DNA from 4 places in the Streptomyces sp. ID05-26A genome. Region 4 is predicted to be linked to each of the others. Evidence: riboswitches for the same ligand, from Rfam matches in the RefSeq annotation. Region 4 holds a riboswitch; each other region holds the start of a gene.

Region 1 (7,035 bases), on a different contig from region 4:
GTTCTGACGGGCGGTGTTGGCGAGAGTGGTCACTGGCAGGCCTCACAGGACTCGGGGTTTTCGAGGGAGCAGGCGATGGCTTCGTCCGACGTCACGACGGGCACCGCCGTGGTGGTCGTCGCCTGCTGGATGCGCGTCGCCGGGCGGGAGCGCAGGTAGTAAGTGGTCTTGAGCCCGGCTTTCCAGGCGTAGAGGTACATCGAGGAGAGCTTGCCGATCGTCGGCGAGGCGACGAACAGGTTCAGCGACTGGCTCTGGTCGATGTACGGGCCGCGCGCGGCGGCCAGTTCGATCAGCGCCTTCTGCGGCAGCTCCCAGGCCGTGCGGAACAACGAGCGCACGTCCTCGGGCAGTTCGGCGATTCCTTGCGCGGAGCCGTCGTCCTGCTTGAGCCTGTTGCGCACGGACTCCGTCCACAGGCCGCGCGACTTGAGCTCGCGCACCAGGTAGGAGTTGATCTGCAGGAACTCGCCGGACAGCGTCTCGCGCTTGAACGTGTTCGACACCTGCGGCTCGATGCACTCGAAGCAGCCGGCGATCGAGGCGATCGTCGCGGTGGGCGCGATGGCGATCAGCAGCGAGTTGCGCAGTCCGTGCTCGCTGACCCGCTCGCGCAGCGCGCCCCAGCGCTCGGTCTGCGTGGGCGTGACGCCCCACAGGTCGGGCTGCAGGTCGCCCTTGGCGGCGCGGGTCTCCGCGAACGCCGGGTGCGCGCCCGCCGACGAGGCCAGCTCGGCGGAGGACTCCAGCGCCGTCAGGTAGATCTCCTCGGCGATCCGCGTGGACAGCTCGCGGGCCTCGGGCGAGTCGAACGGCAGGCGCAGCTTGAAGAACACGTCCTGCAGGCCCATGACACCGAGACCCACCGGGCGCCAGCGCGGGTTGGACCGAGCCGCCTGCTCGGTCGGGTAGTAGTTGATGTCGATCACGCGGTCGAGGAACACGACGGCGGTGCGGACCGTGGAACGCAAGCGGTCCCAGTCGATCCCGCCGTCAGCCACGTGCGCGCCGAGGTTGACCGAGCCGAGGTTGCAGACCGCGGTCTCCTCGTCGCTGGTGACCTCGAGGATCTCCGTGCACAGGTTGGACAGGTGCACGACGTTCGACGGCGACGCCGTCTGGTTGCACGTGCGGTTCGCGGTGTCCTTGAACGTCATCCAGCCGTTGCCGGTCTGGGCGAGCGTGCGGATCATCCGTCCGTACAGGTCGCGGGCCTTGATCGTGCGGACCGCGCGACCCGCTTCCTCGGCGCCGCGGTAGGCGCGGTCGAACTCGTCGCCCCACAGGTCGACCAGCTCGGGAACCTCGTCCGGGTCGAACAGCGACCAGTCCGCGTCGGCCTCGACGCGGCGCATGAACTCGTCGGGGATCCAGTTGGCCAGGTTGAGGTTGTGCGTGCGACGCGCGTCCTCACCGGTGTTGTCGCGCAGCTCCAGGAACTCCTCGACGTCCGGGTGCCACGTCTCCAGGTACACGCAGGCAGCGCCCTTGCGACGGCCGCCCTGATTGACGGCCGAGACCGACGCGTCGAGCGTGCGCAACCACGGCACGATGCCGTTGGAGTGGCCGTTCGTGCCGCGGATCAGCGCACCCCTCGAGCGCACCCGCGACCACTGGACACCGATGCCGCCGGCGAACTTCGACAGCCGGGCGATCTGCTTGTACCGGTCGTAGATCGACTCCAGCTCGTCCTTCGGCGAGTCGAGCAGGTAGCACGAGGACATCTGGGTGTGCTGGGTGCCGGAGTTGAACAACGTCGGCGAGCTCGGCAGGTACGCGAGCGACGACATCAGCCGGTAGAAGTCGATGGCCTCGGCGGCGGTGTGCGAGAGACCGCACGCGACGCGCAGCAGCCAGTACTGCGGCTGCTCGATGACCGAACGCTTCGCGGGGTGGCGCAGCAGGTAGCGGTCGTAGACAGTGCGCAGGCCGAAGTACTCGAACCGCCGGTCGCCGTCGAGGTCGATCGCGTCGTCGAGCTTGCGGGCGTTGGCGGCGACGAACTTCGCGGTCGCGTCGCCGATCAGGCCCTCGGCGTGGCCGAGCGCGACGCTCTGGCTGAAGGACTGCACGCCCTGACGGCGCACCTCCTTCTCGATGTACGCGGCGAGCAGGCCGGCGGCGAGCTTGGAGTACTCGGGCTCCTCGGCGACCAGCGCCGCGGCGGTCTGGATCGAGAGCCGGTCCAGCTCCTCGGTGGTGGCGCCGTCGTAGAGACCGCTGATCGTCTTCGTGGCGACCCGCAGCGGGTCGACGTCGTGCAGACCGACCGTGCAGCGTTCCACCGCGCGCACGATCTTGTTCAGGTCAACCGGTTCGAGTGAACCGTTGCGCTTCTTGACGCGCATTGTGGTGGTGGTGAGCGTGTCGACCGCCGTCACAGCTCTCTCCTCGCGAGCTCGGGGTGGCCACGAGATCGGGAGAGGGTGAACGGGCGCGCGCGACCGCCACGTCCTCCCGCCCTCCCTCGGGGCCTCGGACACCCGCACGCGTGGGCACGTGCGGGGCGCTGGCAGGTCTTCGGACTCGTGGGCGAGCCTGTCTCCAGGCGCCTACCGGCCGTCGCTTCCCAGACGTCGATGTCCAGTGCTTTCTGACGGCTTTCGTTCCCACTCACCGCTGCGGGGCAGTCCCGGACTCACACCGGGTTCCCTCTTGCGACGACCGATCTGGATGATCGGCCGAACCAGCTCGGAGCACCATACATGGGTGTCGTCGAGCGATCGACAACTACATCTAGTGGGCGTGTCGCCCAGTCGGAGCAGCCCCGAACGATCACGTGCGCGCGCCGGTGATCGCGGCCACTCTCGACATGGTAGGAAGTCCTACTTTAGGTTGACCGAAGGTCCACGGTGCAGGGAAGCCGGTGCGAGTCCGGCGCGGTCCCGCCACTGTGACCGGGGAGCGGTGTCCCATCAGCAGGCCACTGGCGCGAGCCGGGAAGGCCGGGGCGGCACGTCGATCCGGGAGCCAGGATACCGGCCGGGGACTTCCGTGTTCGTCCACGAGGATGGAGCTGAACGCATGCGGATTCTTCCTACCTGCGCGAGAAACGCAATCCCGCAGCCATAAGCCGTGTCTTCGTCGTGCCCGGTCGTCCACACGCGACACGGGCGGCTCCCTCCTGCGCTCAAACGGAAGGACCTTCTGGGAGCAAGGATCTGCACCACTTCATCGGCGGCAAGCCCGTGTCCGGCACGTCCGGGCGCTTCGCCGACGTCTTCGACCCGAGCACGGGGTCGGTCCAGGCCCGCGTGCCGCTGGCATCGGCCGCCGAGGTCTCGGACGCGATCGCGGACTCCGCTGCGGCACAACGGGAATGGGCGACCTGGAACCCGCAGCGCCGGGCCCGCGTGCTCATGAGGTTCGTCGACCTCGTACGCGCGGAGGAGGACAGCCTGGCCCGGTTGTTGTCGTCCGAGCACGGCAAGACCGTCGCCGACGCACGAGGTGACATCCAGCGAGGACTGGAAGTCGTCGAGTTCGCCATCGGCATCCCGCACCTGCTCAAGGGCGAGTACTCCGACAGCGCCGGCACCGGCATCGACGTCTGCTCGATGCGCCAGCCGCTCGGTGTGGTCGCCGGCATCACGCCGTTCAAACTCCCCGCGATGATCCCGCTGTGGAAGGCCGCTCCTTCGATCACGTGCGGGAACTCGTTCGTGCTCAAGCCTTCCGAACGCGACCCCTCGGTGCCGCTGCGCCTCGCGGAGCTGTTCCTGGAAGCCGGTCTGCCGCCCGGTGTGTTCTCCGTCGTCAACGGGGACAAGGAAGCCGTGGACGCACTGCTCACCGACCCGCGGATCGAGGCGGTCGGCTTCGTCGGCTCCTCCGCGATCGCCGAGTACGTCTACACGACCGCCGCCGCGCACGGGAAGCGCGCGCAGTGCTTCGGCGGCGCCAAGAACCACATGATCGTCATGCCGGACGCCGACCTCGACCAGGTCGCGGACGCCTTGGTGGGCGCCGGTTACGGCTCTGCGAGCACGTCCATCTGCTCCCAATCTGCGTGAACGCTCGGACGCCTGGAGCCACTGGAGGGCCGTTGACCAGCCTGAACACACTGGTGCGCCAGTAGACTCCCATCACCGAACACTTCTTGAATTCCTCTGTAGACGGTTGGCAAGGTGGTGGCATGAGTCCGCGAACAGGCCTCACCCGCGTGCTGGACGACCTGGGCACCACGCTGATCGACCTCGTGCGTGGTGATCCGGGCCGTGCCGCGGACGTCGGTGGTGTCGTGATCCACGACCCGGACGACGACCAGGCGTTGCCGCCGGCCGCGCTGGTGCTGGGCGTCGGTGTGCGCGAGCCCGCTCCGTTGCTGCGCCTGCTGGGCGAGGAAGGGGCGGCCGCGTTGGTCGTGCGCGGCCCGATCGTCCTCACCGAGGAGATCTCCGAGGCCGTCGACGGCTCCGGGGTGGCCCTGCTCGGTCTGGCGCCGGGGGCGTCGTGGACCCAGCTCGCCGCGATGTTGCGGTCGTTGCTCGCGGAGGGTGAGGTCGACCCGTCCGAGACGCTCGGCGGTGTACCGGCCGGGGATCTGTTCGCGCTGGCCAACGCGGTGGCGTCGCTGATCAGCGCTCCGGTGACGATCGAGGACCGCAGCTCGCGGGTGCTCGCGTTCTCTGGGCGGCAGGACGAGGCCGACTCGTCGCGGGTCGAGACGATCCTGGGTCGGCAGGTTCCGGCGCGGTACTCGCAGCTGCTGGAGGCGCGCGGGGTGTTCCAGCAGCTCTACCGCAGCGACCAGCCGGTTTACATCGAGGGGCTGCCCGCCGACGACGGCTCGCTGTGCCTGCCCCGCGTCGCCGTGGCGGTGCGGGCGGGTGACGAGTTCCTCGGCTCTATCTGGGCCGCCGTGCGCGGGCCGTTGTCCCCGGACAGTTCCACCGCGTTCGGCGACGCGGCCAAGCTCGTGGCGTTGCACATGATGCGCCAGCGGGCGGGTGCCGACGTCGAACGGCGGCTGCGCGCGGACCTCGTCTCGACCGCGATCGAGGGAGGTGCGGGCGCGGCGGAGGCGGTGCGGCGGCTGGGGCTGGCCGACCAGCCGTGCGTGGTGCTGGCGATGGCGCTGGCCCACTCGCACGGCGACGATCCGGCCGCGCACGCCCGGCTGCTGGCCGAACGCCAGCAGATCGCCGACGCGCTCGCCATGCACCTGACGGCCGTGCATCCTCGTGCCGCGGCCGCGTTGATCGGCGACGTCGCCTACGCGATCCTGCCCGCGGAGTCGGACGACCGGGCGTTGCGGATCGCCACGGACTTCCGCAACCGCATCGGCAACGCCGTGCTCGTGGGTGTCGGCGAGGTGTCCGACGGCCTGACGCTCTCCCGGACGCGGGCCGGTGCCGACCTGGTGCTGCGGGTGCTGCGGGCGGGACGCGCGTCGCGGCCGGTGGCGCGGGTGTCCGACGTGCACGGCGAGGGGTTGCTCCTGGAGCTGTCGGACCTGATCGCCGAGCGCGGGGACACGCTGACCGGGCCCGTCGCGCGGTTGGTCGCCTACGACCGCAAGCACAGCGCGTGTCTGGTCGAGACGCTCAGCGCGTGGCTCGACGCCTTCGGGGACGTCCCCGCCGCGTCGGCCGCCGTTTTCGTGCACCCCAACACGTTCCGGTACCGGCTGCGGAGGTTGTCGGAGGTCGGGGAGATCGACCTCGGCGATCCGGACGCGCGGTTCGCGGCGATGCTGCAGCTCAGGTTGTGGCGCCCAGATCTTCGCTCAGGAGAGGGCTGAGCGATTCCGGTTGCTGCTTGTCCAGTTATTGTCACCATTCGCGGCATGTGGTGGTCGAAATGCGACTGAAAGGGCCATGAGCTGTGGCCAATAGGAGCAACCTGGCCACGCTGTCCGCTATTACCGTCTTGATCGTGAACAGAGACCAGGTGGGGCGTGGTGTGCGCATCACCGTATCTGCGGTTCTCGGTTCCGCTACAACGCTCGTGTTGCTCCCGATCGCCATCAACGTCGGCACGGGCGGCACCGCCCCTCCCCTGTTACAGCCGCTGACCGGCTGGCTGTGGCCGTTGGTCGGGCTCATGTTCTTGGTCGCAGTGGCGCTCGGAGTATGGGATCGGATCGGAGACGCCAGGCCTCCGAAGGTGTCCGATCGCTGGCGTAACCAGCACGAACGGACATCGAACCTCGCTGCGGTTCAGTCATATGTGGAGAGGCGCCGCGCCAGTTCGCTCTTCGCCCGGATGAGCGTTGAGCTAGGCCTCTCCCTAGCAAGTCAGCCTGCGATGGTGCAACGGCCAGACGACTACCGACCGGACGACCCGATGTTGCGGTTGGAGACTCTGTTCTCCAGCGGCGAGATCACCGCCAGGTTTGAAGCGGAGCGCCGCGAACTGCTGATCCTCGGGGCTCCAGGTGGCGGCAAGTCGACGTTGCTGCTGCGGCTGTGTCAGGAACTTGTCGCCGAGGCCAAAAAGGACGAAGAGCGTCCACTGCCAGTGCTGGTGGATCTGGCAGCCTGGTCGATCACGGGCAGACGCCGACTTAGCAGCGGCAGGCTCTCAGCGCCTCAAGACTTTCGTGAGTGGCTCACCGCAGAACTGAAGAAGCACTACAATATCCCGCCGCCGCAGACACGAGGCATGCTCACGGCCAAGGGAAGCCTCGTTGTGTTGATGGACGGGCTCGACGAGGTCAGCGCCGAGGATCGCTGGAGGTGTGTCGAGGAGATCAACAAACTGCGTGACGAATGCGGCGTGCACATCGCCGTATGTTGCCGCAGCAAAGACTACGACGATCTCAGAAGAAAGCTGGAGCTTTACGGAGCCGCTGAGATCAAGCCTTTGCAACGGGACAAGGTAAGCGAATGCTTGGACGACCTTGCAGACGAGTTGAGCGGCGTCCGCACTGCACTCGCGACGAACCCTTCCCTGTGGGACATGCTGACCACACCGCTGATGTTCAGCATCATGGCGCTGACCTATCGCGGGACCCCGGTCAGCGGCCACGTGTCAGTCAGCAGGCTGTTCGACGACTACATCGTGGAGATGTTCGTACGGAAAGGTCTTCCG
Region 2 (7,035 bases), on a different contig from region 4:
GCCGAGCGCGGACAGCACGCCGAGCATCGCGATCGCCTTGGAGTCCATGCCCTTGTCGCTCAGTTCGGCGAGCACGACCGCGAGCACCAACGGCAGCAGGAGCGCGAACGTCCAGGGCGCGTCGCCGCCGTGCGCGATGTCGCTGGACGGCTGGACCACGAGCGGCCAGGTGAACGCGGCCAGTCCGATCACGCCCGAGATGGTGAGCGCGACCGCCGACCGTCTGCCGATGGTGATCACAGGGCGGCCTCGACGTCGGCGACCGTGAGCCACGGCCCGAGGATCTTGCTGACCTGCGGGGCGAAGATCGGTGACGACGTCACGACCTCGCGCGCGGGGCCGTCCGCGACGATCTCGCCTTCGGCCATGACGATCACGCGGGTGGCGTACTCGGCGACGAACTCGACGTCGTGCGTGGCCAGGACCGTTGTGGTGGGCAGGTTCTTGAGCGCGGTGGCCAGCGCTGCCTTCGCCGGGTAGTCGAGGCCGCGGGTCGGTTCGTCGAGCAGCAGGACCTGTGGGGTTCCGGTCAGCATCACCGCGAGCACGAGCGCGAGCCGCTGGCCTTCGGACAGGTCGCGCGGGTGGGCCTGGGGCGGCACCTGCGCGAGGCTGTCGAGGAGGCTCCGGCACGTTCCTGACGGCCGGCCGGTCTCGGTGTCGGCCTGGACGCACTCCTGCTCGACCGTTTCCAGGTAGAGCAGGTCGGAGGGCTGTTGCGGCACCAGCGCCACGGTCTGGCGTCGTTCTGCGGGCTTGAGCGTCTTGGGGTCGATGTTGCCGATCGTGACGTTTCCGGACGTGCGTTTGCCGCTGCCCTGCACCGCCCAGAGCAGCGACGACTTGCCAGAGCCGTTACGTCCCATGAGCGCGACCCGTTCGCCCTCGCCGACTTCGAGCGTCACGCCGCGCACGGCCTGGACATCTCCGTACCGGACAACGACATCGCTCGCTTCGAGGACCGGGCTGGTCTTCGTCACGGGTTCGGGCCGGGGTTCGGGGAGCCGGGCACGCAGGGGTGCGGCCTGGCGGCGGGCGTCGCGGACCGAGACCGGGATCGGTTCCCACCCGGCGAGTTGCGCGAGCCTCACGACGGGCGGGGCGACCGGTGCGGCCTTGAGGACCTCGCCGACGTCGCCGATCAGTCCCTGCGGCAGCAGGAGAGCGCGGTCCGCGTACTGCGCGACGCGTTCGAGGCGGTGTTCGGCGATCACGACGGTCATCCCGAGGTCGTGCACAAGTCGTTGCACGGCAGCGAGAACGTCTTCGGCGGCGCCGGGGTCGAGTGCCGAGGTGGGTTCGTCGAGGACGAGGACCCTCGGGTGGGCGGTGAGGGCCGCGCCGATCGCGACCCGCTGTTGCTGACCACCGCTCAGTGTCGCGAGTGGACGGTCGCGGAGGATGGCGAGCCCGAGCAGGTCGAGGGTTTCCTCGACGCGTTTGCGCATGACGTCGTTCGAGAGGCCCAGAGACTCCATCGAGTAGGCGAGTTCGTCCTCGACGTTGTCCGCGACGAAACCCGCCATCGGGTCCTGGCCGACGAACCCGACGACGTCCGCCAGTTCGCGCGGCGGGTGCGTGGCGGTGTCACGGCCGTCGACCAGCACACGTCCAGCCAGGGTGCCGCCGCTGAAGTGCGGGACGAGGCCGTTGATCGCGCGCAGGAAGGTCGACTTGCCGGAGCCGGTGCGGCCGACGACGAGGCACAGCTCGCCTTCGGGGATCTCCACGGAGATGTCCGCGAGCACGGGCTGCTCGGCGTAGGTGACGGTGACGTCCTCGAACCTGATCATGCTTCCCTCGCGAAGGCCAGAGGTGCCAGTGCCACGAGCACGCCCAGCGCCGGAATCAGGGGCAGTTCGGGTGCCTGCAGGGGAACCGTCGACGGCGACAGCGCCGGATCCGCCGAGAACACCAGCACCACCGCTCCCACCACCCCGCTCAACGCCACCCCGATCGCCGTGGGCGTCCACCGGTCCGGCCGGTACCGCGTGCGCGGCACCCGGCGTGCCCCGACCCGCAGCCCCGCGATCGCCAGCACACCACCGAGCACCAGCAGCGGCCAGCCGGTGTAGGCGCCGGCGAGCAGCCCGTACGTGCCGATGCAGAGCCCGAAGAGTCCAGCCAGCACCAACGTGCCGGTGAGCACCCGGTCCTTGCGCGAGATGCCGGCCGTGCGCCCGTACCCGCGCGAGTCCATCGAGGCGGCCAGCACCAGCGACCGGTCGAGCGCGTCCTCCAGCACCGGCACCAGCATCGTGCGGATCGCCTTCGCTCCCCTGGCCGTGTCGCCCCTGAGCTGCCTTGCCTTGCGCACCGATCGGGCGGACGCGACCAACTGCGGTGCCACGGTCAGCGCCACCACAACGGCCACACTCACCTCGTACAACGCGGCCGGCAACGACCGCAGGAGCCGCCGGGGGTTGGCGAGGGCGTTGGCGGCACCGACACAGCTGAGGATCGTCGCGAGCAACAACCCCTGGTACAGCGCGAAGATCAGCCCCTCGGCGCTCACCGGTCCGCCGACGCGGATGCCCTGCGCCCAGTCGGGCAACGGGACCTGCGGCAGCGTGAACAACACGGTCAGGCCGGTCACACCGCCGAGGAACGCGTGCACGAGGACGCGCAGGCCGATGATCAGCAGGCCGAACTTGAGGAACACGCCGTAGGTGCCGGCCCACGGCGTGTTCGCACGGCAGGTCACCACGACCACGCCCGCCACCGCCAGGATCAGGCCCAGCAGCAACGGGTTCGTGGTGCGGCTGGCGGCGGTGGCGAGGCCCAGTGCCCACAGCCACCACGCGCCGGAGTGCAGCTTCACGCCGAAAGCCTCATGCGTCTTCCGCGGCGCGGCGACGACGTGCCACCAGCACCCCGGCCACCGCCAGTGCTGCGATGACCAGCGCCCCGAGCAGCGTCCACAACCAGCCGGAGCCCGATTTCTCCTCCACCTGCTGCGACTTCTCCGCCACCGCAGGAGTCGAGGTCTCCCCCGCCACAGACGACGACACGGCGGACGAAGGCGGAGCCGACTCCACCGAAGACGGCGCAGCGGCCGACGAGGAAGTCGGCGGAACGGTCGTGGTCACCGCAGGGGGTTGCTGTGCCGGAGGTTGCTGCACCGGCGGCGCGGGAGGCTGCGGTTGCTGCGCCGGCGGAGGCGGTGCGGGAGCCGCGGGCGGTGCGATGCCAGGTTGTTCGCCGGCGCCGAACGCCCACCCCTCCACGGTTCCGCGTCCCGGCACGAACGTCGCCGCGCCCTGGTTGCTGTACACCCACGAACCACCGGCCGGTGCGTGCCAGTACGACCAGTACGCGGTGGCGGGCGAGGCGTTGACGCACTTGTCCGCGTCCGTGCCCGGCTTTCCGTTGATGCGGCAGACGAAACCAGCCTGCCGCGAGGCGTAGGTGTAGCCGAAGCCCGCGGCGGTCAGTGCCGCGATGCCGGAGGCGGGGCTACCGGGTGCGCAGCCCTGCTGGACGCCTCCGCCGAGGCCGCGGTAGTCGACGACGACGGTCACGCCGTCACATCCCGCGGCCTGCGCCGGCACCGGTGCGAACGCCGCTACCAGTGCCAGCGCGAGGAAGAGCCTTTTCACGGGGCGGTGCTCGGAGCGGTGCCGGCGCCGAACGCCCAGCCCTCGACGGTGCCGGGAGCCGGGTCGTAGCCGAGCGCGCCGGAGGTGCTGTAGGTCCAGGTGCCGCCGGGGGTGGCGTGCCAGTAGGACCAGTACGCGCTGGTCGTGGGCATCTTGCACGGGTTCGGAAGGGCCTTGATCGTGCAGACGAACCCGGGCTGGCGCGGCACGAACGTGGTCGGGAAGCCCGCGTTGTTCAGCGCCTGGATTCCGGTGGTCGGATCGATCGAGGTGCAGCCGGTCTGGACTCCGCCGCCCAGTGCGGCGAAGTCCACGACGACCTTCACGTTCGCGCACGGAACGGCGGAGGCAGGGGACGTGACGACGAACGAGCTCGCGACGAGGGCGAGGACAGCAAGCATGCGGCGCATCACGCACCAACCTTCCGACGACGGGAGACGAAGAGCAGGACGGCACCGGCGAGCACCGCGAACGACCCGAACAGGCTCAGCGGAACGGCCTGGTCCGGTCCGGTGACGGCGAGCGGCGGGTCGGCCGGGGCCTCGGGCCCTGCCGGAGCGGGCGCGGTCGGCACGGTCGGCTCGGGCGCCGAGGTGACCGGTGGCGTGGTGGTGCAGTCGATCGCGGGCACCCCGGGAACAGCCGACGAAGCCGTCACGTCCGCGAGGCTCACGCGAGCCAGGCCGAGCATCGCCTGTGCGGTGGCGCGGATCGCCGGGTACGGCTCGAAACCGGCGCTGTCGTAGGCGACCGCACCGCGTCGCGCCTCCGGTCCGGAACAGCCGACCTGCAACGACTTCAGGTACGCCACGGCCTTGTCCGCGGGCTGAGTGAGACCCCCCTCGACGAGCGCGCCGACGGCGAGTCCCGTGCTGTTGGCGTTGGCCCCGGCAGTCGCGGACGGGAAACCGCCGTCCGGCTTCTGCTGCGAGGCGAGCCACGTCAGGGCCTTCGGCGACGCGGTCTTCTCGCCCACCGCCAGCAGCGCCTGCAGTGCCATCGCCGTACCGTCCACATCGGACTTGCACGGCGCCTGTTCGAAGGCGATCGGGAAGCCGCCGTCCGGGCACTGCGTGGAAACCTGGTACACCACCGCCTGGTCGGACGGCAGGGCGGCGCGCTTCAGCACGATGATCGCCAACGCCTGCGTGAACGCGTTGGTCTGGTCGAACCCGGGACCGGTCGCGTCGCGGTAGCGCCCCGACTCCTCCTGCAACGGCGCGAGCCGCTCCAGCAGGTCGACGCCCGCGAACGCGTGCGGATCGGTGCCGAGCGTCTGCGCGACCAGCGCGAGCTTCACCAGGCCGCCGACGTACGACTCGTCGCCTTCACCGATCAGGAAGTTCAGCTGGTCGGGCTGGGCGAGCCAGGCGGCGGCCTTCACCGCCGTCGACCTGCCGACGCCCGCCGCCGCCAGCGCGTAGACGCCGTCCGCGGTCAACCCGGCGTCCACGAGGCCGGGGCCCTGGAGCAGGTGGTCGCCACCCTCGAACTGGCTGACCAGCCACGTCCCCGCGGACGGGGCCGCTTCCGCCGCCTGCGCCTGCGGTGTCACCACCAGCGCGGTGGCCACCAAGGCCACCAACGCGGATCTCCTGATCACTACGCCTCCCATGCCCGCGGTCCTCGACGGGTCGGTGGAGCTACCGCACGCCACGGGCAGTCGGACTATCACCGTTGCGGGTCAGCGCCGGAGTTCCACCGGCTTCCCCCGCGGCATGCGGATGCTGTTGTCAGTCAACGATCGTGCGGGAGGGATCTATTTGAGTCAAATGGCTGTGAGCTGGGCCATCAACGAGCAGAATCGGCGGATGGGGGATTTCGCGAAGCAGGTCGACGACGCGGCACGGGTGATCGAGGCGTTGATCCCGGACGAACCGGCCGCCACGCTGGGCACGCACACCGCCCAGCGCGGGAACGAGCGGCACGCCCGTGGCTCCGCGACACAGCAGGCGTTGCGCGGGTTCTCGTCCCTGGCGGCGGAACGGCTGCTCGGCGCGCTGGAACTGGCCGTGGCCCGGCTGGACCTGACCGCACCGGCCGAACTGGTCTCCGGACTGGTGCCGCCACCGGCGAACGCCACTTTCGGGTTCGTGTCGATGGGCGAGCAGAGCGCGATGGCGCTGCCGATGACCATGGTCGACGGCGCGCACCCCGGAGCGAGCAGCCTGATCCTCGGGCACGTGCGCGCGTTGTTCCCGGACATCAACGACGTCGAGGGTGACGAGCACGCCATCGCCGTCAAACGCGGCGCGACGCACCTGGCGGTGGCCGTGGTGGTGGCAAGGGCGGTTCTGAACGCGATCGGCACTCCGGTGGCGGCCAATCCCGCGGCGGCCGTCGGCATCGCGATCGGCGCCTGCGCCGCGATCCTGCCGGACGTGCCCATGCCTCACGCGTACGAACGGGCCGTGCAGGAGAAGCGGCGCCGCGAGTACCGGCCCACGTCCTGGATGACGGAGGCGATGGTGTCCGGCCACCAGTTCGTGGTGGTGGAAGAGCCGAGCCTGACCGAGGCGGACTTCACGGCGACGGGTCTCGTGGCCGCGATCGACACCGGGTTCGCGGTGCGCACGGGTCTCGCCGACGGCAAGGTTCCCGTGTCCGTGCAGGTCGTGCTGGACGAACCGCACCTGCCCGACCTGGAGCAGTGGGACGAGGTCGCCGAGATCGACTACGTCGCGGTGGCCGGGGCCGCGAAGTTCGGTCACGGCAGCACCGCTCCGTGGCCGGGTGGGTTCCGGGTCCGCGTCTGCGCGACCGGACGGGACGAGGGCGAGGAGCGCTACGACCTGACGCTGTGGCCCGCGCCGGCGACGGATCCGGTGGTGCACAAGGCGGCTGACCGAGTCGGGCACCTGCTGCGCGGCGAACCGGCCCCGCCGCCGATCTCCCGTCCCGAACGGCCGTACCAGTGGCTGGAGGACCTCGGGCCCGCGGCGACGGTCACGGTCGTCACGAACGCCGGTGTCGCCGACGTGGTGGACGAGTTCGAGGAGGACTCGGTCGCCGTCGAGATCGAGGGCGGGGTGCTCGTCGTCGAGTTCAACAACTACCAGGGCAGCCGGATTGCCGTCCTGCAACGGCTGTCCCGCAACGGAAAGGCCGCCAGCTACCACTGGAACGCCAACCGGGTGACGCGCCTGTCGTTCGCCCGCGACGGGCAGCTGACCGAGGACGCCGACACCCGGAAGGCGGTGGAGGGACTCAGCTTCACGGACCTGCGGCACCTCGACGCCAAGGGGATCACGGCGGTGGTGAGGTTCACCGGCACCGTGATCCCCGAGGCGATCCGGGAACTGGTCAGTAGTTCGGCAGGCTGAGGCTGTTCACGACCTGGGCGAACTCCTCGGTGGGCGCGCCGCCGTTGGCCTGGTTCTTCAGCGCGATCTCCTGGTTCGCGACGACGTACGGCCGCAGAACCTCCTCGTAGCGC
Region 3 (7,035 bases), on a different contig from region 4:
TGACCGAGGTTGTGGTTGAACGAGCCGTCCTTGATCGCCAGGGACGCGCTGCCGAAGTTCGCGTTCACGAGCTTGTCGCGCACCCCGGCCGGGAAGCGGTCCCAGCTGACCAGGTCGGGGTACTGGTAGACCCCGTAGTGGTTCTCCGCCTGCTCACCCGCGCCCGCGAGGCGGAAGCAGTGCGTGCTGGCGCCGTCCTTGTGGTAGATGATCTTGGGGTGGGTGCCTTCCCACTGCACGTTCGCCCGCGGGTGCGTCTTGTACTTGCCGTGCTCCGACGTCGAGACGTACTGGGCCACGTCGTTCTGCACCCAGACCACCACGTGCTCGATGTCGTGGCGGTGACCGCAGCAGTCCCAGATCGGAACGGCCTGGTCCTTCTCGAAGTACAGGTCGTACAGGTAGGCGCACCAGCCGTTGTTGCACTTGGAACGGCTGTAGGAGTTGGTGTTGTCCAGGTCGGACTGGTCGTGGCAGTTGCCGTTCAGCGCGCCCGAGTTCTTCAGGCCGGGCGCGATGTCACCGTTCGGCGAGATCGCCGGGGTGGGGTAACAGCCGTCGCCGTCGTAGTCGAACGCGGGCTGCCACTTGCCGTCGGCCGCCTCGTAGTTCGCGGGGATGGCCCTCGGCGGGTCGGCGAGCGCGATGCCGGGGAACAGTGCCGTGATCAGCAGGGCGCCGGCGAGCGCGGTCAGGAGCTTCTTCCTCAACTTCAGGCCTCCGGGGGATGCAGGGAGCGGAGAGGCTTGCGAGGCAGAAGGTGGTACATGAACCACGTTCACGTCTAGGTACTTCGCCAAATCTTTGCCATACCGGGAAATTCACAACCTCGGGACGGAATCGATCCCGTCCCGAGGTCGCTCCGTCATCAGCCCAGCTCTGACCGCATGCGACGGGTCGCGGCGACCAGGTTTCGCAACGCGGGCTCCACCTCGGCGTAACCGCGCGTCTTCAAACCGCAGTCGGGGTTGATCCACAAACGTTCACCCGGCACCGCGCGCACCGCCTCGGTGATTAGCGAGACGATCTCGTCCTCGCCCGGCACCAGCGGTGAGTGGATGTCGTACACGCCGGGACCGATGCCACGCGGGAAGTCCAGGCCCTCCAGGATCTCCATCTTGGACCGCGCGGCCTCGATCGTCGTGACGTCGGCGTCGAGGTCCGAGATCGCGCCGATCACCTCGCCGAACTCCGAGTAGCACAGGTGGGTGTGCACCTGGGTGCCCGTCGTGGCGCCCGAGGTCGCGAGCCGGAACGCGCCGACCGACCACTCCAGGTACGCCGGCTGGTCCTTCCGGCGCAACGGAAGCAGCTCGCGCAACGCCGGTTCGTCGACCTGGACCACCCGGATCCCGGCCTCCTCCAGGTCGCGGATCTCGTCCCGCAGCGCCAGCGCCACCTGGGCCGCCGTGTCGGCCAGTGGCTGGTCGTCGCGCACGAACGACCACGCGAGGATCGTCACCGGCCCGGTCAGCATGCCCTTGACCGGCTTGGCCGTCAGCGATTGCGCGTAGGTGCTCCACGGCACCGTGATCGGCTTCGGGCGTGAGACGTCGCCGTGGATGATCGGCGGTCGCACGCACCGCGACCCGTACGACTGCACCCACGCGAACTCCGTGCTGGCGAAGCCTTCCAGGTGCTCGGCGAAGTACTGGACCATGTCGTTGCGCTCGGGCTCGCCGTGCACCAGCACGTCCAGGCCGATGTCCTCCTGCAGGTCGATCACGCGGCCGATCTCGTCGCGCATCCGCTGCCCGTACTCGTCCTCGGTGATCTCGCCGTTCCGGACCGCCGCGCGCGCCCTGCGGAGGTCGCCGGTCTGCGGGAACGAGCCGATCGTCGTGGTCGCGAGCGGGGGCAGCCCGAGCCGGGCCTGTTGAGCGGCGGCACGTTCCTCGTAGGGCGCGCGGACGCGGTGCTCCGGCCGCAACGACTCGACGCGTGCCCGGACGTGGTCGTCACGGCGCGGGCTGGGCAGCCGACGCTGCGCCTCGTCGGCCCACGCGCCGTCCGCCCCACCGCGCAAAGCCTTGCCCAGCAGCACGATCTCGCGGACCTTCTGCCGCGCGAACGCCAGCCGCGCCCGCACGTCCGGTTCGAGGGTCTCGGCGTCCAGGTCGTACGGCACGTGCAGCAGCGTCGAGGACGACGAGACGACGACCTCGCGTGCGAAACCCAGCAGGGTCGCGGCCTTCGCCAGCGCGGCGTGCAGGTCGGTGCGCCACACGTTGCGGCCGTCGACCAGCCCGGCGACGAGGATCTTGTCGCGCAACGCGGGGATCGCGACCGACGTGTCCGGCGCGGCGACGAGGTCGACGCCGATCGCCTCGACCCGCGACTGGGCCAGGACCGGCAATGCCTCGCCCAGGTCGCCGTAGTAGCCGGTGACGAGCAGCTTCGGCCGTCCCGGCAAGCCACCGAGAGTGCGGTAGGCGCTCCTCAGGGCGTCGAGCTCAGCGGGGGTGCGGTCGGCGGCGAACGCCGGTTCGTCGAGCTGCACCCACTCGACGCCCTCGACCCTGAGCCGGCCGAGCAGTTCGACGTAGGCCTCCACCAGGCGGTCGAGCAGTGTCACCGGGTCGAAGCCCGGGACCGTGCTCTTGGCCAGCAACAGGAACGTCACCGGGCCGAGCAGCACGGGCCGGGTCGTGACGCCGAGGTCGCGGGCTTCGCGGTACTCGGCGATCGGCTGGTCACCGGCCAGCGAGAACTCGGTGTCCGGGCCCAGTTCCGGCACCAGGTAGTGGTAGTTCGTGTCGAACCACTTCGTCAGCTCCAGGGCCGCGGCGCCGTCCCGGCCGCGGGCCGCCGCGAAGTAGGTGTCCAGTTCGGACAGACCCAGGTCGCGGAACCGTTGCGGGATCACGCCGAACAGCTGGGCGGTGTCGAGCACCTGGTCGTAGAACGAGAACGTGCCGGACGGGATCGAGTCCAGTTCGGACAGTTCGGCCCAGGTCCGGGCGCGGAGTTCCCGCGCGGTCCGCCGCAGGGCGGCTTCGTCGATCTTCCCGGCCCAGTACTGCTCGACCGCGCGCTTCAACTCGCGCTTCGGTCCGATCCGGGGGTAGCCGAGAACGGTGCTGCCGATGGTCACAGGCTCTCTCCTCGCGAGCGTGCGGAAGCACCGGAGACCCACGAGGACAGCTCGAGACAGCACGAGGCCGGCCCGTCAGCCCGCCCGAGAGGCTCCGGAGCAGCGCGCACCGGTTGGCGCGCGCACCTGCGGCAGGTCTTCGGACTCGTGGGCGCCGTGCTGGAACCTCTGGGGGCTCACTCCTACCGGCCGTCGCTTCCCAGGTCTCGCGACCCAGTGCTGTTGACGGCTTTCGTTCCCACTCACCGCTGCGGGGCAGTCCCGGACTCGCACCGGGTTCCCTTTTGCTCCACCCGGGACGAACCCGGGTGAACCGCTGGCGTGATCGAGACTAGCGGGCCGCGCCGAGTATGCCCAGCGCCATGTCGGCGTACTGGATGGTGAGATCGCTCAACCCGACCGGCCCGGCGGGGGAGTACCAGCGCGAGACGCCGCTGCACATCTCCAGCAACGCCAGCCGTGCCACGCCCGGATCGGCCACCGACAGCTCGCGCGCCTTCACGCCGGCCTCGATCGCCTGCTGCCAGAAGCTCTCGTAGCGGTCGCGCAACGCCACGATCTCCTCGCGCCGTGCGCCGGTCAGCGCGCGCATCTCGCCGTCGACGACTGCGGTCTCGCGCGGCTTCTCGGCGTGGGCGCGGACGTGCATCTTGACCAGCGAGACGAGACGTCTCGTCTCGGTTCCGGCCTGGCCGGTGACGTGCTGGCCGGTGACGTGCTGGCCGGTGATCTGCTCGGCGGCGGTGATCAGCTCGGTGAGGCTCGTGCGCATGATCTCGGCCAGCAGGTCTTCCTTGGTGCCCATGTAGTGGTAGAGCGTCGCCGACGAGAGGCCGGCGGCCTGCGCGAGGTCGCGGATGCCGGTGCCGTGGAAGCCGCGCTCGGCGAACAACCGCACCGCGGCCTCGCGGACTCGTTCCTCCGTCGTCATCTGCTGCCTCCCTTGACCGGCTCGACGCGATCACTCTAGCGTCAAGCCCGATCGATCGATCGATCGAAGGGGAGACATGACCGTCGACTACTCCTGCGCCGAGGGCGTCGCGCAGGTGCACCTGAACCGTCCGGAACGGCTCAACGCCGTGGTTCCGGCACTGGTCGAGGACCTGCTGGCGGCGTTCGCACGAGCCCGTGAGGACCAGGCGCGGGTGGTCGTGCTGGCCGGACGCGGCCGGGCGTTCTGCGCCGGGCACGACCTCAAGGAACCGGTTCCGGCCGAGACCGAGGAGCAGACGCGGGCGCGCCTGGAACGCATCCAGGACGTCACCCGCGCGATCCGCGACTTCCCCGGCGTCGTGATCGCGGCGGTTCACGGCTACGCGCTGGGCGCGGGTGCCGAGTTCGCGCTGGGATGCGACCTGGTGGTGACCGGAGTCGGGGCGGAGTTCGGGTTTCCCGAGGTCAGCGTCGGCCTCAGCGTCACAGGAGGCGTCTCCGCCCTGCTGCCGCGGCTGGTCGGTCCGCACAAGGCGAAGGAATGGCTGCTGCTGGGCGAGCGGATCACCGGCGCCCGCCTGATGGAACTCGGAGTGGTCTACCGCGAGGTGTACGACCACGAGAAGCACGCGATGAAGCTCGCGAAGCGCATCGCCACCCAGCCTCCGGTCGCCGCGTTGCTGGCGAAACGCGCCATCGACCTGGGCTGTGGCTCGACGCTCGACCAGGCGCTGGCCACCGAGGTCGACCACGCCGTGATCACCAGCACCTCTGGCGAGGGGGACGGGGCGCGGGCGGAGTTCGGCCGTGGCTGACCTGATCGGCGCGCTGCGGACGGCCGTCATGCGGTGGCCGGACAGGACGGCGTGGACGTTCGATCCGGGCGGCTCGTTCACGTTCGCGCAGATCGGCGCGCTGTCCGACGGGTACGCGCAGGCGTTGCGCGACAAGGGGATCCGTGCGGGGGACCGGGTCGCGATCATGCTCCGGAACGTGCCGGAGTTCCCGCTGGTCTGGTTCGCGCTGATCAAGCTCGGCGCCACGGCCGTGCCGGTCAACGTGCGGTACCGCTCGGTCGACGCCGGCCACGTGCTGCGGACGGCCGAGGTGGTGGCCGTCATCAGCACCGAGGAGTTCCGGCCGCTGCTCGCCGGAGAGGTGGTGCACCTCGTCGAGGAGTTGAAGCCCGCCGGAGGGTTCGCGCAGGGCGAGGTGTCCGCGCCGGTCAGTCTGCAGTTCACCTCCGGCACCACCGGGAAACCGAAGGCCTGCGTGCTGTCGCACTCCTACTGGCTGACGCTCGGCGGCAGCCTCGTCGAGCACTTCCCGCACCTGTCCTCCGACGACGTGATGCTGACGGCGCAACCGTTCTACTACATCGATCCACAGTGGAACGTCGTCGCCGCGTTGCTGGCCGGCGCGCATCTCGTGGTGCTGGACGGCTTTCACCCGTCGACGTTCTGGGAGAAGGTCCGCGAGCACGGCGTCACCTACTTCTACTGCCTCGGTGCGATGCCCACGCTGCTGCTGCGCATGCCGCCCGATCCGCTGGACCGCGCGCACCGCGTCCGGGTCGTGCAGGCCTCGGCGATCCCGCCCGCCCTGCACGCCGAACTGGAAGAGCGGTGGGGCGTCGGCTGGTTCGAGGCGTTCGGCATGACCGAGACCGGCGCCGACCTGCGGATCACGGACGGCGACCACGACCGGTTCGTCGGCACGGGCTGTCTCGGGCTGCCCGCGCCGCACCGCGAGGCCAAGGTCGTCGACGGCGAACTCTGGTTGCGCGGCCCCGGGATGATGGACGGCTACCTCGGCCTGCCGTCGCCGTTCACCGACGGCTGGTTCCGCACCGGCGACCTGGCGCGGATCGAGGACGGCCGCGTCTACCACCTCGGCCGCAGCAAGGACATGATCCGGCGCAGTGGCGAGAACGTCGCCGCGCACGAGGTCGAAGAGGTGCTGATGTCGCACCCGTCCGTGCGGCTCGCAGCCGTGATCGGTGTTCCGGACGACATTCGCGGTGAAGAAGTGAAAGCGTTCGTGGTCGGGGAAGTAACCGATCTGGAGCTTGTCGCACATTGCTCCGAACGCCTGGCGTCGTTCAAGGTTCCGCGTTTCTGGGAGTTCCGCGAGGATCTACCGCGCACCCCTTCCGAACGCGTTGCCAAGGAGTTGCTGCGGTGAGCTTTCACTGGGAGAGCCCGGTCTTCTTCGACGAGTTGGATCTCAACGGCACCCTGCACAACTCGCGGTTCGCCCTGCACGTCGAACGCGCCCAGTCCGCGCTGTTCGAGTCGATGGGCTTCGGCTGGTCGACCTACGCCGACCGCGATCCCGACCTGAACTACGTGGTGAGAGAACTGCACGTCGAGTTCACCGCGGCCTTCACCTCGCCCGGCGTGCTGCCGGTCGAGATCACCGCCGACCGCATCGGCACGACCAGCGCCCGCTACGGCTTCCGGTGCGGCCACTACGCCACCGGCTACCGGGTGATCGTCAAGGTCGGCCCGGACGGCCGTCCCGCGCCGTGGAGCGACTGGTACCGCATGGCCTTCGAGGGACTCTCATGATCAAGGCGGACCTGCTGCTCACGAACGCCGAGTTCGTGACGCTGGACGGACCGGCGTCCGCGCTGGCCGTGCTCGGCGACCGGATCGTGGCACTGGAGGAGGTCCCGGCCCGCGAGGTCGTCGACCTCCAGGGCGCGACCGTCACACCGGGTTTCCACGACGCCCACAACCACATGGCCTGGTTCGGCCTCACGCTGTCCGAAGTGGACTGCCGCGTGACGAGCCTGGACGCCCTGTACGCGGCCGTCGAGGCCGCACCGGACGGCGAGTGGGTCGTCGGCTTCGGCTACGACCAGAACAAGTGCGGCGGCCACCCCACCCGGGACGGACTCGACCGCGTCGCGCGCGGCCGCAAGGTGTGGATCAAGCACACGTCCGGCCACATGTGCGTGGTGAACACGCCGGTGCTGGAGGCGCTGGGGATCTCGGAGCGCCCGG
Region 4 (7,035 bases):
GCGCGCGCTCGGGACGGTCCGGCTCCTCGCGCAGGATCTTGATCGCCGCCAGGGCCGCCGCCGCGCTGCTCGGCGCGAGGCCGGTGTCGAAGATGAACGGACGCGCGGTGTCGATCAGGTGCCTGATCACCCGGCTCGGGCCGAGCACGGCACCGCCCTGCGCGCCCAGCGACTTGCTCAGCGTCAGCGTGGTGATCACGTCCGGCGCCTTGATGATGCCCGCCTCGGCGACCGCGCCCCGGCCACCGGGTCCGACGACGCCGAGTCCGTGCGCGTCGTCCACGACCAGCGCTGCGCCGGTCGCGCGGCAGGCCTCGTGCAGTTCGTTGAGCGGGGCGATGTCGCCGTCGACGCTGAACACCGAGTCCGTGACGACGATCGCGCGCCGCTTGCCGCGGGTCTCGAGCGCGTGGCGGACCTTGCCGACGTCGCAGTGGTCCGCGACGACGACGTCCGCCTTCGACAGGCGCGTGCCGTCGATCAGGGACGCGTGGATGTGCTGGTCGGCGACGATCGCCGTGCCGGGGCCGGACAGCGCCGTGACCGCGGCGAGGTTCGCCATGTACCCGCTGCTGAACACCAGTGCCGACTGCGAGCCGCAGAAGTTCGCGAGCTCGAACTCCAGCTCCGCGTGCAGCTCCGTCGAGCCCGTGACCAGGCGTGATCCCGTGGATCCCGCGCCCCACTTCAGCGTGGCGGCGGCCGCGGCACCCGCGACCCGCTTGTCCTTGGCGAGCCCGAGGTAGTCGTTGCTCGCGAGGTCGAGGTCCGTCGAGGCCGCCGTGCGCGGCCGCAGCCGCCGGGTCAGACCGGCCTTGGCGCGCGCTTCAGAACGGACGTCGATCCAGTCGAGCGTCGGCTCACCGTCACTGGAAATCGCCTCAGTTGTGCTCACGGTCACCGGCCGAGTCTCCCATCCGCCCGCTAGCGTGCCGCTCGTGGACCTGTTCACCTTCACGCGCGCCGAACTCACCTCGCCGGTGCAGTTCATCGGCGGACGCTGGGTGGTGTCCGACTACGACGACGTGCGTGCCGTGCTGGCCGATCCGGTCACGTACCTGCCCGACAACGCGCTGACCGCCGTGACACCGGTGGCGCCGGCGGCGTTGCGGTCGCTGGTCCGCGCCCGCTTCTCGCTGCCGCCGACGCTCGCGAACAACGGGTCCTCGTCGCACGCCGACCTGCGGCGACTCGTGGCGTCGTTCTTCACGCCGGCGCGTGTCGCCGCAGCGGAGCCTCGCATCCGGTCGCTGGTTTTGGAACGGCTGGGTGGCGCGGATCTCGTGCGGGACCTGGCCTGGGACCTGCCGGCGATCGTGCTGACGGAGTTGCTCGAACTCCAGAACGTCGACATCCCCACGTTGAAGCGGTGGAGCACCGGTTCGCTGGAGTTCTTCTGGGGCGACATCACCCGCGAACGGCAGCTGGAACTGGTCGACGACGTCGGCGACTTCCACCAGTGGCTGATCAAGCGCTACCACGCGCGGGACGGTGAGCTGTTCTGCGCGCTGGCCGATGCCGGAGTGTCCGCCGAGGACTCCGCCGGGCTCTGCTACTTCCTGCTGATCGCGGGCCAGGAGACGACGACCCAGCTCCTGTCCACGGCGCTGCGCCGCGCGTTGCAGGACCGTTCGCTGTGGGCGCGACTACCTGAGCCGGGCGTGGCCGAGTCGTTCGTCGAGGACGTGCTGCGGACCGAGACGCCCGTCGTCACGTGGCGGCGGCTGACCGCGCGTGACGTGGTGTTGTCCGGTGTGCGCGTGCCTGCCGGTGCGGAGCTCGTGTTGTTGTTGAGCGGTAAGGAAACCGATTCCCGGCATCTCGCGTTCGGGTACGGGCGCCACTTCTGCCTCGGCGCCGGGCTGGCCCGGTTGGAAGCCGCTGTGACGTTGCGGACGGTGGCCGAGCACGAACCGTCGCTGCACCTCGTCGGCCCGAAGCCGGAGTGGCTGAACCTGCTGTCGTTCCGCGCGCCGAAGTCGGTGGCCGTGAGCCGCTGACCTGAGGTTTGATGCTGGGGTGTTGAACCGTCAGCTTTCCGGAGTCCGCAAGAAGACGCTGCTGGAGACGCTCGGCCCGGTGCCGGACGTCGACCCCGACCGCTACGGCGACGGCGGCCCGGTGGGGGCGCTGGAGACGCGGGTGGCGGAGTTGCTGGGCACCGAGGCCGCGCTGTTCGTGCCGACCGGGACCATGGCGCAGCAGATCGCGCTGAAGTGCTGGGCCGACCGCACGCACAACCCGATCGTCGCGATGCACCCGCAGGCGCACCCGCTGCACCACGAGGACGACGCGCTGACCGTGCTGTCCGGTCTGCGGCCGATCAAGGTGCGCGACGCCGACATCGGCTCGTGCCCCGAACCGTTCGGCACGCTGCTGCTGGAGGTGCCGGACCGCGAGGCCGGGTTCGTGCTCCCGACCTGGGACGAGCTGACCTCGATGGTCGATCTCGCCCGCGAACGGGACGCGGTCGTGCACCTCGACGGCGCGCGGCTGTGGGAGAGCACGCACGGCCTGGGCAAGCCGCTGGCCGAGATCGCCGGCCTGTTCGACTCGGTCTACGTGTCGTTCTACAAGTCGCTGGAGGGCATCTCCGGAGCGGCGCTCGCGGGCAGCCAGGACTTCGTCGACCAGGCACGTGTCTGGCGGCACCGGTACGGCGGCATGCTGTTCCAGCAGTGGCCCGCGGCGCTGTCCGCGCTGCACGGCCTGGACACCGTGCTGCCGAGGCTCGGCGCGTACGTCGAGCACGCCAAGGTCGTGGCCGCCGCCATGGACCTGCCCGAACCGCACACCCACCAGTTCGCGCTGCACCTGCCCGGTGATCCCGCACACCTCAAGGAGGTGAGCGGGAAGTTCCTCGGCGGGTTCTGGCGCGCCGGGACGCTCGCGAAGACCGAGGTCACGATCGCGGAGCCCGCGCTGGAGTGGACGGCGGACGAGGTCCGGGCGGCCTGGGAGGAGTTCCTCAGCCTGATCTAGGACGACGTGGCTGTTGGACCCGGCCGTGCGAAGTGCGACGATGCCGGGGCTGTGAGGGGAGTGCGAGGAAGCCGGTGTGACTCCGGCGCCGTCCCGCGACTGTGACCGACCGCGTGTCGGGAGTCAGGAACTCGTCCCCCTCTTCACCTCACCACGGGCGTGGACACCCGAGGAAAGGACATCGCCGAGCATGTTCCCCTTTTCGGCTGTCGTCGGACACGACGACCTCCGGCTGGCCCTGCTGCTGAACGCCGTGCACCCCGGCATCGGCGGCGTTCTCGTCCGCGGCGAGAAGGGGACCGCGAAGTCGACCATCGTGCGTGCCCTCGCCGCGCTGCTGCCGGAACTCGACGTCTCGGCCGGGTGCCGGTTCGGCTGCGTGCCCGGCACCACCGACTGCCCCGACGCGCCGCACGAGGGCGTCGACCGGCGACCGGCCCGGCTCGTGGAGCTGCCCGTCGGCGCCACCGAGGACCGGCTGGTCGGGTCGCTCGACCTGGAGAAGGCGCTGACCGAGGGCGTGCGGGCGTTCCAGCCCGGTCTGCTGGCCGCGGCTCACCGGGGCGTGCTGTACGTCGACGAGGTCAACCTGCTGCACGACCACCTCGTCGACCTTCTGCTCGACGCCGCCGCCATGGGCCGCGCGCACGTCGAGCGCGAGGGCGTCTCGATCTCGCACCCGTCCCAGTTCCTGCTGGTCGGCACCATGAACCCGGAGGAGGGCGAGCTGCGGCCGCAGCTGCTCGACCGGTTCGGGCTGACCGTGGCGGTGAAGGCCGCGCGGGACGTCGGTGTGCGCACCGAGGTCATCCGGCGCCGGCTCGCCTACGAGGCCGACCCCGTGACGTTCGCGGCGAAGTGGGCCGGTGCGGACGCCGAGCTCAAGCAGCAGATCACCGAGGCACGTTCGAAGCTGCCGGGAGTGTCCCTTCCGGACGGTGAGCTGCGCCGGATCGCCGCCGTCTGCGCGGCTTTCGAGGTCGACGGCATGCGCGCGGACCTCGTCGTCGCCCGTGCCGCCACCGCCCACGCGGCGTGGCGAGGCGCTTCGGAGGTCGAGGAGACCGACGTCGAGACCGCGGTCAGGCTCGCTCTGCCGCACCGGCGCCGCCGCGACCCGTTCGACGAGCCCGGCATCGAGGAGCAGCAGCTCGAGGACGCGATGAAGCAGGCGGCCGAGCACGCTTCCGACCCCGACGAAGGCCCGGACGACGACGGCCCCGGCGGTGGTGAGCTGCCCGAACCGCAGGACGGCCCGAAGGGCAACGGGAACGCGCCCCAGGACCGTCCGGCACCGGAGCCCTCGCCCGCGTTCAAGGCGCGGTTGCTGGAGGTCCCCGGAGTCGGCGAGGGCGCGCCCGGCAAGCGTTCGCGGGCCCGTGCCCGCACCGGCCGGATCGTCCGTTCGTCCAAAGTGGACGGCAACGGGCTGCACCTGGTCGACACCCTGACGAACGCCGCGCCACACCAGGCGGCGCGGGGCCGCAGCGGTCCCGGACTGCTGCTCACCGCCGCCGACCTGCGCAAGGCCGTCCGGGAGGGCAAGGAGTCGAACCTCGTCCTGTTCGTCGTCGACGCCTCCGGCTCGATGGCGGCGCAGAAGCGGATGTCGGCGGTCAGCGGCGCGGTGATCTCGTTGCTGCGCGACGCCTACCAGCGCCGGGACAAGGTCGGCGTGGTGACGTTCCGCGGCCAGACCGCGGAGGTGGCCCTGCCCCCGACCACGTCCGTCGACGCGGCGGCCACGCGCCTGAAGAAGATGCGCACCGGCGGCCGCACCCCGCTCGCGGACGGCCTGCTCAAGGCCCACCGCGTCCTCGAGATCGAACGGATGCGCGACCCGCGGAAGCGGCCCTTGGTGGTGCTGCTGACGGACGGCCGCGCGACGTCGTCCGGCCTCGGCGGCGACCCGACCAAGGACGCGCTGAAGGCCGCGGGCCTCTTGGAGCAGACCGCTGTCGTGGTCGTGGACTGCGAACAGGGCCACGTCCGCCTCGGCCTCGCCCAGAAGATCGCCGAAGCGCTGCAGGGCACGTGCGTCCGGCTCGATCAGTTGTCCGCCGACCACCTCGCCGGCGTCGTCCGGGCCGCGTAAGGAGATCGTTGTGCCTCAAGGACAACCCACCGAGGTGCCGAAGGACGGCCTGACGACCCGCCAGCGCCGCAACCGGCCGTTGCTGATGCTGCACACCGGTGAGATGAAGGGGAAGTCGACGTCGGCGTTCGGCATGGCGCTGCGCGGCTGGAACCAGGGCTGGGACATCGGCGTGTTCCAGTTCGTGAAGTCCGCCAAGTGGAAGGTCGGCGAGGAGTCGGCCTTCAAGGCGCTCGGCCGGCTGCACGACGAGACCGGCGAGGGCGGCGCCGTCGAGTGGCACAAGATGGGCGAGGGCTGGTCCTGGACCCGCAAGCAGGGCACCGAGGACGACCACGCCTCGGCCGCGCAGGAGGGCTGGGCGGAGATCGCACGCCGCATCCGGTCCGAACGCCACGGCTTCTACGTGCTCGACGAGTTCACGTACCCGCTGCACTGGGGCTGGATCGACGTCGACGAGGTGGTGGACACGCTCGCGAACCGGCCCGGCCACCAGCACGTCGTGATCACCGGGCGGTACGCGCCGCAGAAGTTGATCGACGCCGCCGACCTCGTGGTGGAGATGACCAAGGTCAAGCACCCGATGGACGCCGGTCAGAAGGGCCAGCGGGGGATCGAGTGGTGAAGCGGCTGATGGCCACCGGCCCGGGTCTGAGGACCGGAGTGGTGTACGGGTCGGCGGACGCGGTCACCAGCCCGGGTCTGCGGGGCCCGGGATGGTGAACAGGCTGGTCGTCGCCGCCCCCGCCTCGGGCAGCGGCAAGACCACCGTCGCGACGGGCCTGATGGCCGCGTTGCGCCGCGCCGGGTCGCGGGTCGCGCCGTTCAAGGTCGGCCCCGACTACATCGACCCCGGCTACCACTCGCTCGCCACGAACCGCCCCGGCCGCAACCTCGACCCGGTCATGGTCGGCGAGCACCGCGTCCCGGGGCTCTTCGCGCACGGCTCCAAGGGCTGTGACATCGCCGTCGTCGAGGGCGTGATGGGGCTGTTCGACGGCCGCATCGACACCGCCGGCATCGGCTCGACCGCGCACGTCGCCAAGCTGATCAACGCGCCCGTGCTGTTCGTCGTGGACGCACGCGGGCAGAGCCGGTCGCTCGCCGCGCTGCTGCACGGGTTCCGCGGCTACGACCCCACGGTCCGGCTCGGTGGTGTGATCCTCAACCAGGTCGGGTCCGAACGGCACGAGCAGGTGCTGCGGTCGGCGTGCGACGAGGTCGGTCTCGACGTGCTCGGCGTGCTGCCGCGCGACCCGCAGTTCTCCTTGCCCTCACGGCACTTGGGGCTCGTGACGGCCGCGGAGCACGGGTCGGAGGCCGTGGCCGCGGTGGACGCGATCGCCGCCGCCGTGGCCAAGCACGTCGACCTCGACGCGGTCCGCAGGCTGGCCCGGTCGGTGCCCGCGATGGCCGTCGCCGCGTGGGAACCGCAGGTCGAACGCATCGAGGACGAACCGGTGATCGCGGTCGCCGGCGGAGCGGCTTTCACGTTCGGCTACGCCGAGCACGTCGAGGTGCTGAAAGCGGCGGGCGCGGCGGTGGCCGTCCTCGATCCGCTGAACGACGAGGACCTTCCGGAGGGCACCGCGGGGCTCGTCCTCCCGGGCGGATTTCCCGAGCAGCACGCGGAAGCGCTGTCGGGCAACACGAAGTTGCGCGAAGCAGTGGTTCGGTTCGCTCGTTCGGGTGCGCCGGTCCACGCCGAGTGCGGAGGGTTGCTGTACCTCGCGCGGTCGCTCGACGGGCACCCGATGTGCGGCGTGCTCGACGCCGAGGGGTTCATGACCCCGAAGCTGACCCTGGGCTACCGGGACGCGGTGGCGTCCGCGAGTTCCCCGCTGCACCCGCCCGGCAGCCGTGTGACCGGCCACGAGTTCCACCGGACCCAGCTGTCCACACCGCACTCGACCCCGCCCGCGTGGCACTGGCGCGGCGTCGACTCACGGCCTGTCGCC

The links. A riboswitch is a leader RNA that binds a small molecule or an ion and turns the genes downstream of it on or off. The one in region 4 is predicted to bind cobalamin.
Region 1: linked by a shared signal. The riboswitch ahead of PV646_RS30760 (ribonucleoside-diphosphate reductase subunit alpha) and the one ahead of PV646_RS02470 (putative cobaltochelatase) in region 4 are both predicted to bind cobalamin.
Region 2: linked by a shared signal. The riboswitch ahead of PV646_RS35380 (prenyltransferase/squalene oxidase repeat-containing protein) and the one ahead of PV646_RS02470 (putative cobaltochelatase) in region 4 are both predicted to bind cobalamin.
Region 3: linked by a shared signal. The riboswitch ahead of metE (5-methyltetrahydropteroyltriglutamate--homocysteine S-methyltransferase) and the one ahead of PV646_RS02470 (putative cobaltochelatase) in region 4 are both predicted to bind cobalamin.

What each region holds. Positions count from the first base shown of each region.
Region 1 covers NZ_JARAYZ010000003.1:760,444-767,478, reverse strand. The annotation lists gene PV646_RS30760 (ribonucleoside-diphosphate reductase subunit alpha) at 30-2,348, opposite strand; cobalamin riboswitch at 2,495-2,706, opposite strand; cobalamin riboswitch at 2,834-3,001, shown strand; partial or broken gene PV646_RS30755 (aldehyde dehydrogenase family protein) at 3,162-3,983, shown strand; gene PV646_RS30750 (PucR family transcriptional regulator) at 4,136-5,743, shown strand; gene PV646_RS30745 (NACHT domain-containing protein) at 5,878-7,035, shown strand, end outside.
Region 2 covers NZ_JARAYZ010000005.1:161,652-168,686, reverse strand. The annotation lists gene PV646_RS35405 (ECF transporter S component) at 1-192, opposite strand, end outside; gene PV646_RS35400 (ABC transporter ATP-binding protein) at 237-1,793, opposite strand; gene PV646_RS35395 (CbiQ family ECF transporter T component) at 1,790-2,821, opposite strand; gene PV646_RS35390 (hypothetical protein) at 2,832-3,599, opposite strand; gene PV646_RS35385 (SCO2322-related protein) at 3,596-4,009, opposite strand; gene PV646_RS35380 (prenyltransferase/squalene oxidase repeat-containing protein) at 4,009-5,214, opposite strand; adenosylcobalamin-variant (AdoCbl-variant) riboswitch at 5,249-5,320, opposite strand; gene PV646_RS35375 (hypothetical protein) at 5,411-6,922, shown strand; gene PV646_RS35370 (FAD-dependent monooxygenase) at 6,903-7,035, opposite strand, start outside.
Region 3 covers NZ_JARAYZ010000002.1:2,012,527-2,019,561, reverse strand. The annotation lists gene PV646_RS24795 (NPP1 family protein) at 1-716, opposite strand, end outside; gene metE (5-methyltetrahydropteroyltriglutamate--homocysteine S-methyltransferase) at 869-3,136, opposite strand; cobalamin riboswitch at 3,208-3,427, opposite strand; gene PV646_RS24785 (TetR/AcrR family transcriptional regulator) at 3,426-4,025, opposite strand; gene PV646_RS24780 (enoyl-CoA hydratase/isomerase family protein) at 4,102-4,842, shown strand; gene PV646_RS24775 (AMP-binding protein) at 4,835-6,211, shown strand; gene PV646_RS24770 (acyl-CoA thioesterase) at 6,208-6,597, shown strand; gene PV646_RS24765 (amidohydrolase) at 6,594-7,035, shown strand, end outside.
Region 4 covers NZ_JARAYZ010000001.1:512,476-519,510, reverse strand. The annotation lists gene PV646_RS02485 (8-amino-7-oxononanoate synthase) at 1-901, opposite strand, end outside; gene PV646_RS02480 (cytochrome P450 family protein) at 939-2,000, shown strand; gene PV646_RS02475 (threonine aldolase family protein) at 2,020-2,982, shown strand; cobalamin riboswitch at 3,004-3,134, shown strand; gene PV646_RS02470 (putative cobaltochelatase) at 3,173-5,077, shown strand; gene cobO (cob(I)yrinic acid a,c-diamide adenosyltransferase) at 5,088-5,702, shown strand; gene PV646_RS02460 (cobyrinic acid a,c-diamide synthase CobB) at 5,794-7,035, shown strand, end outside.